2 regions of the Microbacterium sp. NPDC096154 genome follow, and region 1 is predicted to be linked to the other one. Evidence: predicted binding sites of a transcription regulator. Region 1 holds the regulator's gene; the other holds the start of a gene.
The links. Region 1 encodes HspR, which represses chaperone genes until heat shock. Its sites were predicted from a motif close to AAGTTGAGTCNNNNNGACTCAACTT; they were not measured.
Positions count from the first base shown of each region.

Region 2: ABTW64_RS06010 (ATP-dependent Clp protease ATP-binding subunit) is a predicted target of HspR. The motif match lies at 1,696-1,720, and genes of this name have one in related genera.

Region 1 is NZ_JBEOSM010000005.1:134,444-140,158, reverse strand. It holds gene ABTW64_RS08875 (nucleotide exchange factor GrpE) at 1-377, shown strand, start outside; gene ABTW64_RS08870 (DnaJ C-terminal domain-containing protein) at 500-1,483, shown strand; gene ABTW64_RS08865 (heat shock protein transcriptional repressor HspR) at 1,600-2,031, shown strand; gene glgX (glycogen debranching protein GlgX) at 2,028-4,184, shown strand; gene glgP (alpha-glucan family phosphorylase) at 4,520-5,715, opposite strand, start outside.
Region 2 is NZ_JBEOSM010000003.1:284,397-290,111, forward strand. It holds gene ABTW64_RS06010 (ATP-dependent Clp protease ATP-binding subunit) at 1-1,649, opposite strand, end outside; gene ABTW64_RS06015 (PadR family transcriptional regulator) at 1,818-2,180, shown strand; gene ABTW64_RS06020 (permease prefix domain 1-containing protein) at 2,177-3,559, shown strand; gene ABTW64_RS06025 (EI24 domain-containing protein) at 3,569-4,324, shown strand; gene ABTW64_RS06030 (histidine kinase) at 4,394-4,780, opposite strand; gene ABTW64_RS06035 (WhiB family transcriptional regulator) at 5,030-5,278, shown strand; gene ABTW64_RS06040 (sensor histidine kinase) at 5,396-5,715, opposite strand, start outside.

The sequences.
Region 1 (5,715 bases):
CCGAGTACGCCAACTACCGCCGGCGCACCGAGGAGCAGCGCCACGTCGAGATCGCGCGCGCGAAGGGCGAGGCCGTCAAGGGCCTCATCCCCGTGCTCGACGACCTCGACCGCGCCGAGAAGCACGGCGATCTCGGCGAGGGCACCCCGTTCGCCGCGATCGCCGAGAAGGTGCGCGGCGTGGCCGAGCGGATGGGACTGGTCGCGTACGGCGCGGCGGGCGAGACGTTCGACCCGCAGCAGCACGAGGCGATCTTCCAGCAGCCCACGCCCGGTGCGACCGAGGCGACGATCCTCGAGGTCGTCGAGCTGGGCTACCGCCTCGGCGACATCGAGCTGCGCGCGGCCAAGGTCGTCGTCGCGGTTCCCGCGGAGTAGTTCGACAGGTCGATTCGAGGCGTCTCGCCTGCGCCCTGCCGCCCCGCTCGACGATCGGGCACCCCCGTCGTCGAGCGGGCGCGGCGCAGACGAGACGCCCCCAGCCTCAGGAGAAGGTGAAGATGGCCAGTCAGGACTGGTTCGAGAAGGACTTCTACAAGGTCCTGGGTGTGTCGAAAGACGTCAGCGCGGCTGATCTCAAGAAGACGTACCGCAAGCTGGCGCGGCAGTACCACCCCGACTCCAACCCGGGGGACGCAGCCGCCGAGGCGAAGTTCAAGGAGATCAGCGAGGCATACGCCGTGCTCTCCGACCCCGCGCAGAAGGAGGAGTACGACCAGATCCGCGCGATGGGATCGGGCGCTCGCTTCACCGCGGGCGGCGGCGGCGCGGGTGGCTTCGACGACGTGTTCAGCGCGTTCACGCAGAACCGCGGATCGGCCCAGGACTTCGACGACATCTTCGCGATGTTCAACCAGGGCGGGGGCGGGCGGTTCGGTTCCGGCGGCTTCGGCCGGTCCACCGGCGGCTTCCGCGGCTTCGGCGGTCCGCAGAAGGGCGCCGACGTGCGGGCGCGCACGACCATCGACTTCGTCACCGCCGCCAAGGGCGAGACCATCTCGCTGCAGAGCGAGGAGGGCAAGCCCTTCAAGATCAAGATCCCGGCCGGCGTGGCGGACGGGCAGAAGATCCGACTGCGGGGCAAGGGCCGCCCGTCGCCGGACGGCGGCGAGAACGGCGACATCGTCGTCGAGGTGGCGGTGCGACCGCATCCGGTGTTCGTGCGCGAAGGACTGAACCTGCGCGTGGTCGTGCCCGTGACGTTCGCGGAGGCGGCTCTCGGGGCCACGATCGAGGTGCCGACGCTGGGCGGCGACCCCGTCAAGCTCCGGGTCGCGCCCGGAACCCCGTCGGGCCGCGTGCTGCGCGTCAAGGGACGCGGCATCGCGTCGCAGAAGGGCACGGGCGACCTGCTGGCCGAGGTGCAGGTGGTCGTGCCGGCGCACCTCGACGACGAGGCTCGTGAGGCGCTCGCGCGCTTTGTCGAGGTGGGGCCGCAGGGCGACCCGCGCGCCGACCTGATGAGCAAGGCGCACGGCTCGTAGCCTGGGCGTGTCCCCGTTGTGGCCGCTATGGCACCCGCATTCCGGCCACAGGTGGGACACGGCGACGGCGATTAGGGCCGCAAGTGGGACATGCACCGCGACGGGAGGAGGATCGGATGAGCGACACGTACGACATCGATGAGGACGCGCCCCTCTTCGCGATCGCGGTCGCGGCCGAGCTGGCGGGCATGCACCCGCAGACCCTGCGGCAGTACGACCGCATCGGCCTGGTCGTGCCGGGCCGCACGCGTGGCGGATCCCGCCGCTACTCGCCGCGCAACATCGAGCAGCTGCGCGAGGTCGCCCGCCTGTCGGGCGAGGGCATGAGTCTCGCCGCCATCGCGCGCGTGCTGGACCTCGAGGATGAGGTGCGCGATCTGCGTCGCCGCGTCGGCGAGCTGGAATCCCGTCTGCGCCACGAGATCGAGAACCGTCCCGGCGCCCGCGTCTTCGCGGCCGGTGCGACAGGATCCGTCGTCACGCTGAGGGCCGGAACGCGCGTGCGCCGCAGCGCCGACCTGGTGCTGTGGAGGCCGCCGGAGCGATGACCCCCGTCACGTGGCAAGCCCTCGGCGAGGCCGTCCCCATCTGGCCCGGACGGGAGTGGCCGCTGGGTGCCACGTGGTCACCCGACAGCACGAACTTCGCGGTCTACGCCCCCTACGCCTCGTCCGTCGAGCTGTGCCTCTTCGACGACGCCGGCCGCGAGACCCGCCACCGGCTCACGGAGCACACGCTGGGCATCTGGCACGGCGCGCTGCCGGATGTCGTGCCCGGTCAGCGGTACGGGTTCCGGGTCGACGGTCCGTGGGATCCGAAGAACGGTCTGCGCTTCAACCCGCACAAGCTGCTGCTCGACCCGTACGCGCTCGCGACGAGCGGCACGATCATCGCCGAGCAGCCCATCTACGGATCCCGCGAGGGCGATCCGGCCGTGCGCGACGACACCGACTCGTCCGGCTACACGGCGCGCAGCGTGGTGGTCGACCGGGCGTTCGACTGGGAGGACGACCGCCCGCCGGCCACGCGCTGGCGTGACACCGTGATCTACGAGCTGCACGTCAAGGGCTTCACGAAGCTGCACGACCGCATCCCCGAGCACCTGCGCGGCACGTACGCCGGCCTGGCCCACCCGGCCGTCACCTCGTACCTGCGCGACCTCGGCGTGACGGCGGTCGAGCTTCTGCCCGTGCAGCAGTTCTTCTCGGAACCAGCGCTGCTCGAGCGGGGTCTCACCAACTACTGGGGCTACAACACGATCTCGTACTTTGCGCCCGACGCGACGTACAGCTCGTCGGGCGATCGCGGCGGCCAGGTCGCCGAGTTCAAGCAGATGGTCAAGGCGCTGCACCGCGAGGGCATCGAGGTCATCCTCGACGTCGTCTACAACCACACCGCCGAGGCCGGGCCGGAGGGGCCGACGTTGTCGTTCCGCGGTCTCGACGACCGCGGCTTCTACAAGCGCGTCGTCGCCGCGGACGGCGGATTCGACGACCGCTACTGGGACGTGACCGGATGCGGCAACACGGTGAACGCGTGGAACCCGCTGGCGCTGCGGCTCATCCTGGACTCGCTGCGCTACTGGGTGACCGAGATGCACGTCGACGGCTTCCGCTTCGACCTCATGTCGGCGCTCACACGCACGGGCTACGACGTCGACTTCGACTGTGCGCTGCTGATCGCGATCGGACAGGACCCGATCCTGCGGCACGTGAAGCTCATCGCGGAGCCGTGGGATGTGTCGATGGAGGGATACCTCGTCGGCCGGATGCCGCCGCCCTGGGCGGAGTGGAACGACAAGTACCGCGACACGGTGCGCGACTTCTGGCGTGGGCGGGCCCCCATCCGCGACGTGGCGACCCGCCTCGCCGGGTCGAGCGACCTCTACGCCGACGATGGACGCAGCGCGTACAACTCCATCAACTTCATCACGGCGCACGACGGCTTCACGGTGCGAGACCTGGTCAGCTACGACAGCAAGCACAACGAGGCCAACGGGGAGCGCAACCGCGACGGCACCGACAACAACCGCTCGTGGAACCACGGCGTGGAGGGCGAGACCGACGACGCGGAGATCGTGGCCCTGCGTCGTCGGCAGGCGGCGAACATGATGGCCACGCTGTGCCTGTCGAACGGCGTTCCCATGCTCACCGCCGGCGACGAGCGCGGGCGCACCCAGCGCGGCAACAACAACGCGTACTGCCAGGACAACGAGATCTCGTGGATGGACTGGAGCGCGGACGACGCGTGGCTCGACGTCTACGAGGTCACGAAGGCGGCCCTGCGGCTGCGCCGCGAGCATCCGGCGCTGAGGCAGCGGCACTGGTTCGAGGGGCGGCCCACCATCCAGGGCGGCCCGAACGACCTCGCCTGGCTGCACCCGAGCGGCCGGCTCATGCGCCGTGACGACTGGACCGACGGGGGTCTGCGCACGATCGGGATGTTCGTCTCGGGCGCCCCGCTGCGCGAGCCCGGTCCGCAGGGACAGCAGCTGATCGACAGCTCGTTCCTGCTCTGGTTCAACGCCGCCGACACGGCGGTCGACGTGCCGCTGCCCCAGAACGAGTGGGTCTGCGTGGGCGACGTCGTGCTGTCGACGGATCCGGACGTCCCCGAGGGTGCCCGTGTCGAGGCCGGCACGACCCTGACCCTCGGCCCCCGGACCGTCGTCGTGGTCCGCTCCACCCAGGCCGTTGACTAGCGTCGGGCAGATTCACTGGCGTCGGCGACGCTAGCGAGTGCGCCGGGCGCTAGTGAAGCCCCGGGCTCTGCGCCCCGGCGCTAGTGAACCCGCCGGGCGCTAGTGAACCGCCGGGGGCTAGTCAACCGGCCGGGTTCAGCCCCCCGGTTGTTGGCTAGCGCCGGGCGGATTCACTCGCGTCGGCGACGCTAGCGAGTGCGCCGGGCGCTAGTAAACCCGCCGGGCGCTAGCGAACCGGGCGGGTCCACCCCCGCCGGGCGCTAGTAACCCGCCGGGCGCTAGTAAACCCGCCGGGCGCTAGTAAACCCGCCGGGCGCTAGTAACGCCCCGCGGAGCTACGCCAGCGCGGCGAGGCCGAGCTCGGCCGTCGAGGCGAGGTGCGCGTTCTTCGGTACCACGCGCACGGTGTAGCCGAACGGACCCGCGCGGTCCAGGCGCACGCTGCCCGCGAAGCAGACGCGCCCGCCGGCGAACTCGTCGAGGGGGCTCAGCCGCGCGATCCGCACCGAAGAGAGCTGATCGTCGCCCTCGGCACGCCCATGGATCAGCTGCACCTCGACGTCGTCGGGCGTCAGACCGCCCAGCGCGACGTAGGCCTGCACCGACAGCTCGGCGCCCACCTCGGCGGCCTGATCCACGCCGGCCGACTCGACGTGGTCGACCCGCACGTCGTGCCAGGCCTCGCGCACGCGGCGCTTCCATGCCGCGAGCTCGATCGCGCCGGCGAAGTCGCCGTCCAGCGCCCGCGCCGCGGCGGCGGCCGGCGCGTAGAGCTGCCCCACGTAGTCGCGCACCATGCGGGTGGCGAGCACCTTGGGGCCGAGCGAGTCGAGGGTGTGCCGCATCATCTCCATCCATCGGCGCGGAACGCCCTCGGCGTCGCGATCGTAGAACCGAGGGGCGATCTCGCGTTCGATCAGGTCGTACAGTGCGGTGGCCTCGAGGTCGTCGCGCTTGTGCGGGTCGTCGAGGCCGTCGGCCGACGGGATGGCCCACCCGTTCTCGCCGTCGTACCACTCGTCCCACCACCCGTCGAGGATCGACAGGTTCAGGCCGCCGTTGAGCGCGGCCTTCATGCCGCTCGTACCGCAGGCCTCGTACGGCCGCAGCGGGTTGTTGAGCCACACGTCGCACCCCGGGTACAGGTGCTGGGCCATGCCGATGTCGTAGTTCGGCAGGAACACGATGCGGTGGCGCACGCCCGCGCCGTCGGCGAACCGCACGAGCTCCTGGATGAGCCGCTTGCCCCCGTCGTCGGCCGGATGCGCCTTGCCCGCGATCACGAGCTGCACCGGGCGCTCGGGATCGAGCAGCAACCGCGCGAGGCGCTCCTGGTCGCGCAGCATGAGCGTCAGCCGCTTGTACGACGGCACGCGCCGCGCAAACCCGATCGTGAGCACGTCGGGCGACAGGGCCTCGTCGATCCATCCGAGTTCGGCCGCCGCGGCACCCCGCTTGGCCCAGGATGCGCGCAGCCGCGCACGGGCGTCGTCGACCAGCCGCTGGCGCAGCTGCCGTTTGATCGCCCACA
Region 2 (5,715 bases), on a different contig from region 1:
TTGGCCACCGCCGTGACCGCGTCGTCCTGGCCGATCACGCGCCGGTGCAGCTCGTCCTCCAGACCCGCGAGACGCTCGCGCTCGGTCTCCGTGAGCCGCGCCACGGGGATGCCCGTCGCACGGCTGACCACGGCCGCGATCTCGGGCTCGTCGACGACCGCGGGAACCGTGCCGGATGCCGCCTCGTCGATGCGGCGCTGCACGTCGGCGATCTCGTCGCGCAGGCGGGAGGCGTCCTCGTAGTGCTCGGCGGCGACGGCGGCGTTCTTCTCCGCCTCCAGGGTGGCCAGGCGCTCCATCAGCGCGCTCACGTCGGCCGGTGCGCCGAGGCGCAGCCGCAGTCGGGCGCCGGCCTGGTCGATCAGGTCGATGGCCTTGTCGGGCAGCACCCGCTCCGTCAGGTAGCGGTCGCTCAGCTCGACCGCGGCCCGCAGGGCGTCATCCGTGTACGTCACGCGGTGGTGCTGCGCATACGCCTCGCGCAGGCCGTGCAGGATCTGGATCGCATCCGTCACCGAGGGCTCACCCACCCGCACGGGCTGGAAGCGGCGCTCGAGCGCGGCGTCCTTCTCGATCGCGCGGTACTCCTTCAGGGTCGTCGCGCCCACGAGATGCAGCTCGCCGCGCGCGAGGCGGGGCTTCAGGATGTTGCCCGCGTCCATGGCGCCGTCACCCGCGCCGCCGGCGCCGACGAGCGTGTGGATCTCGTCGATGAACAGGATGACCTCGTCCCTGTGCTCGGCCACCTCCTCGACGGTCTTGGTGAGTCGCTCCTCGAAGTCGCCGCGGTAGCGCGTGCCGGCCAGCATGGCGGCGAGGTCGAGCGCGATCACGCGCTTGTCGTGCAGCTGCTCGGGCACCGCGCCCGCGACGATCGCGCGGGCCAGCCCCTCCACGACGGCGGTCTTGCCGACGCCGGCCTCGCCGACCAGCACGGGGTTGTTCTTGGTGCGACGCGACAGGATCTCGATGGTCTGCTCGATCTCGGAGTCGCGGCCGATCACGGGGTCGAGCAGGCCGTCGCGGGCGCGCTGGGTGAGATCGGTGCCGTAGGTCTCGAGCATGCCGGTGGCCTGCTCGGGCGACGCCTCGGTCGGGGCCTCGCCGCCCGCGGCGATGGTCTCGCGCACGCCCTGGGTGAGCGCCTCGGCGGTGACGCCGGCCGACGACAGGATCTGCCCGGCCGGGGTGTCCTGCGCCAGCACGAGCGCGAAGAAGACGTGCTCGGGGTCGATGTAGGTCGAGCCCGACGACCGCGCCACCTGGAACGCGTGGAACAGCGTGCGCTGAACCGCGGGCGTGACGACCGCGCCGTCGATGTCGGCCGGAGCGCCGGGCTGCGGCAGGCGCTGCTCGGCGGCGGCTGCCACGGCGGCACGGTCGGCGCCGATGCGCGCGATCGCCTCGGCCACGGTCGGGTCGTCGGCGAGCACGCGCAGCACGTGCAGCGCGTCGAGCTCCCGCTGGCCGCGCCGCAGCGCATAGCGCCCCGCCCTCTGCAGCAGCTCCTGGGTACGGGCGCTGAGGTAGCGGGTGAGGTCGACGGACCGTGCGGCGCGTGCGCGCTCGCCCTGCAGGTAGCGGGCGAGGAACTCGTCGAACGCGCTGGGGCCGTCCTGGCCGAATCCGAAGGGAGTGCTGTCAGGCATCGCCGGATCTCCTCCTGAAAGTTGCGTGGAGTGCCATCAAGTTCCGAACTTGAGTCACACGATATCAACTTCAACGCGGTCTCGGCGAGGTTATTCCCGCCCGTGGCGACTACCTCGCGGTGCGAGGTATGGGTTACCTTGAACTGCAAGGTATTCCCAGGAGGCTCCATGCGCATCGACAAAGACCTCGTCGCGGCATCCGCGACCCCTCTCGTGCTCGGCATCCTGGCCGAAGGCGAGCTGTACGGCTACGCGATCCTCAAGCGCGTCACCGAGCTTTCCGGCGGCCGCATGTCGTGGAACGACGGCATGCTGTATCCGCTGCTGCACCGCCTCGAGCGCCACGGACAGGTCTCCTCGTCGTGGGGCGTCTCCCCCACCGGGCGGCGCCGCAAGCACTACGCCATCACCGCCGAGGGCCGCGCGGCGCTCGCCGACCGCCAGGCGCAGTGGTCGGTGGTGGTCGACGCCCTGCGCGGAGCCTGGCACGGGGGCGACACGGGCCTGCGCGTGGCGGGAGCCCCGGCATGAGCGGCGCCGCGTCCGAGGCCCTCGAAGCCCGCATCGCCGACTGGCGGCGCTACCTGCTCGCGCGTCGCACCATCTCCGCCCGCGACGTCGACGAGCTCGAGGACCACCTGCGCGAGCGGATCGCGGATCTGCGTCAGCGCGGGCTGGACGACGACGAGGCGTTCCTGATCGGGATCCGCCGGATGGGCGACGCCGACGCACTGTCGGGCGAGTACGCCCGCGAGCACTCGGACCGGCTGTGGAAGCAGCTGCTCGTCGCACCGGCGAGCGAGCCCGCGGCAGCATCCGGCTGGCGCGACGCCGCCGTGGCGATCGCCGTCGGCGCCGCAGCCGGCCTCGCGTTCAAGCTCGCCCTCACGCTGTTCGGGTTCGCGTCTGACGACGTACCGAGCGAGGGCGCCGCCGGCGCGCTGATGCGCACCCTCACGCTGTACGTCGCCCCGTTCCTGGTCGGCTATCTGAGCTGGAAGCGACGCCTCAGCTGGGCCTGGATCGCGGGGCTGGGCGCCGGCCTCGCCCTGCTCGCTGCGCTGGTCGCGATACCGCCGTTCTCACCGTTCGGACAGACATCCGTGCTCGCCGCGCTCCACGGCCCGGTGGTCGCGTGGGGTCTCGTCGGCGTCGCCTATACGGGCGGCCGAGTCCGCTCCAGCGACCGGCGGATGGACTTCGTGCGCTTCACGGGCGAGTTCGTCGTGTACTACGTGCTGATGGCGCTCGGCGGCGGCGTGCTGCTCGGCCTGACGTACGCCGTGTTCGCGATGGTCGGGGTGGATCCCAGCCCCGTCGTGATCGACTGGATCCTGCCTGTCGGCATCCCGGGAGCGGTGCTCGTCGCCGCCTGGCTCGTGGAGACAAAACAGGCGGTGGTCGAGAACATCGCCCCCGTGCTGACGCGCATCTTCACGCCGCTCACGCTCATCATGCTGGTCGCACTGCTCGCCGTCGTCTCCACCGCCGGCACGCTGCTGACCGTGGACCGCGAGCTGCTGATCCTGATGGACGCGATCCTTGTGCTGGTGGTGTGCCTGGCGCTCTACGAGATCTCGGCGCGGGATGCCCTCGACCGCCCGGGGTGGTTCGACGGCCTGCAGCTCGCCACCGTCCTGGCCGCGCTGGCGGTCGACGCCATCATGCTGGCCGCGATGCTGGCCCGCATCGCCGAGTTCGGCTTCAGCGCCAACAAGACCGCGGCGCTGGGCCTCAATCTGCTGCTGCTCGCGCATCTGGCCGGTCATGTGTGGCTGACGGCTCGGGCGTTCCGCGCACGCCGCGGCCTCGCGCGCATCGTGCGCTGGCACACGGCCTTCGTGCCGCTGTACGCGGTGTGGGGGCTCGTAGTGGTCGCGGTGTTCCCCGCGCTGTTCGCGTTCGCCTAGCGTGGACGCGTGCGCGAGTTCTGGCGGGGTGCCGGCACCCTGATCGACGGCTTCCGTTGGTGGCGGCGTCGCCCCGGCGTGATGGCGGCGGGTCTCGCGCCCGCGGCGATCGTCGGAGCGGTGCTCACCGGCGCCCTGATCGCACTGGGCTTCGCCCTGCCGGGGCTCGTGGAGCTGCTCACCCCTTTCGCCGACGGGTGGGGCGAGCTCGCCGCGAGCGCGCTGCGCTGGGCGATCGGACTCGCCCTCATGGGCGGCGCCGTCGTGCTGGCGATCGTGACGTTCACGGCGCTGACGCTGGTGGTCGGCGAGCCCTTCTACGACCGGATCTGGCGCTCGGTCGAACAGGATCTCGGAGGCCGGGTGCCCGATGTCGCGTACGGCATCGGGCACTCCGTCCGCGACGCCGTGGGGCTGTTCGGCAAGGGGCTGCTCGCGGCCCTCGCCGCGGGCGCCGTCGCGCTCGTCCCCGTCGCGGGAGGCGCGGCGGGCGCGGTCGTCGGCGCGCTGCTCAACGGGCGCGTGATCGCCGACGAGCTGTCGTCGCGCGGGCTGACCGCGCGTGGCCTCGACGCGCAGCAGCGGGCCGCGCTGCTGCGCCGCAGTCGTGCGCGCGTGCTCGGCTTCGGGGTGGCCGTGCACGTCTGCTTCCTCGTGCCGTTCGCCGCCATCGCCGTCATGCCGGCTGCCGTCGCCGGCGCCGCTCTGCTCAGCCGGCACCTCGCCGGCGAGGTCGGCACCCCTCCGCGTCGCGCGCAGCCCTGACCCCGCTTCGGCCCAGTGCACACCAATGTGCGTGTGCACTCGGCGCCCCGCCCGGGAACAAGCGGGCGATCAGTCCTCGCGCGGTGCCTCGCTGTTCGCCTCGCGCGCCGCGAGCACGATGAGCACCAGCACAACCGCTGCCGGCACTCCCAGCGCCAGCGCGACACCCAGGTGCGGATACGCGCCGGTCACGGCCCCGACCGCCACGGCCAGGATGAGCAGCTGTGTCACCACGCCGCCCGAGCGGCCCCACGAGCGGCCCGCCCATGTCGCTCCGGCGAAGGCGGCCACGGCCACGGCGCCCACGACCGTGAGCACGATCAGCGCGATCGCGCTCACGGGCGAGGCGGTGTCGGCTCCCATCAGCGCCACCACCTGCCACGCCGCGAGAGCCAGGATGCCCAACGCCTCGACTGCGATCACGACGGCGGCGATGCGGGCGATCCTGCGGCGCATGAAAGCTGCTCTCCTCGCCGCCACGGCGGCTGACGCGTCGACCGGTATCCCGAGCGGGCAAGAAAACCCTTGCGTTCAGAACCCGACTGTACGACCATTGTTAACGGCATGTTTCCCACAGCGTGGTGGGTCGCGAGCACAAACTCGCACCATGACCAGCGTATCCGACCCGAACGGATGCGCTTCTCACCTCGAATCCCGGGCGCCATGCGCTCGCTCGAACCCACCACATCTGCGAGGAGCATCAGCATGGATTGGCGCGACAAGGCGGCCTGCCTGACAGTCGACCCCGAACTCTTCTTCCCGGTCGGCAACACCGGCCCGGCAGTCGACCAGATCGAGAAGGCCAAGTCGGTCTGCGCCCGGTGCACCGTCACCGAGGTCTGCCTGCAGTACGCCCTCGAGACCGGACAGGACTCGGGCGTCTGGGGTGGCCTGAGCGAGGACGAGCGTCGCGCTCTCAAGCGCCGCGCGGCCCGCGCCCGCCGCGCCGGCTGACCGCCGCACCGCAGCAGCACCACAGCAGCACCACAGCAGCACCACAGCAGCACCACAGCCAAGAGGCGCCTTCCCCGCGGGGAAGGCGCCTCTTGGCATGTGCGTGCGCGGAGCGCGCTACCGCTTGATCCACCGCAGCGGGATCTCGATGACCACCTCGGTGCCCGTCGCGATCTCGCCGCCCGCCGACGGCTCGTCCCCGCCCAGCGTGCGCCAGTCGATCGATCCGCTCAGCTCGCCCTGGATGAGCGTGCGCACGATCTGCGTGCCGAGGCCCCGCCCCACCGTGCCCTCCGGCAGGCCGCTGCCCGAGTCGCGCACGCGCACCAGCAGCTTCTCGTCATCGCGCTCGGCGATGATCTCGACCTTGCCCTCCTGACCCTTCAGCCCGTGCTCGACCGCATTGGTCACGAGCTCGGTCAGGGCGAGCGCGAGCG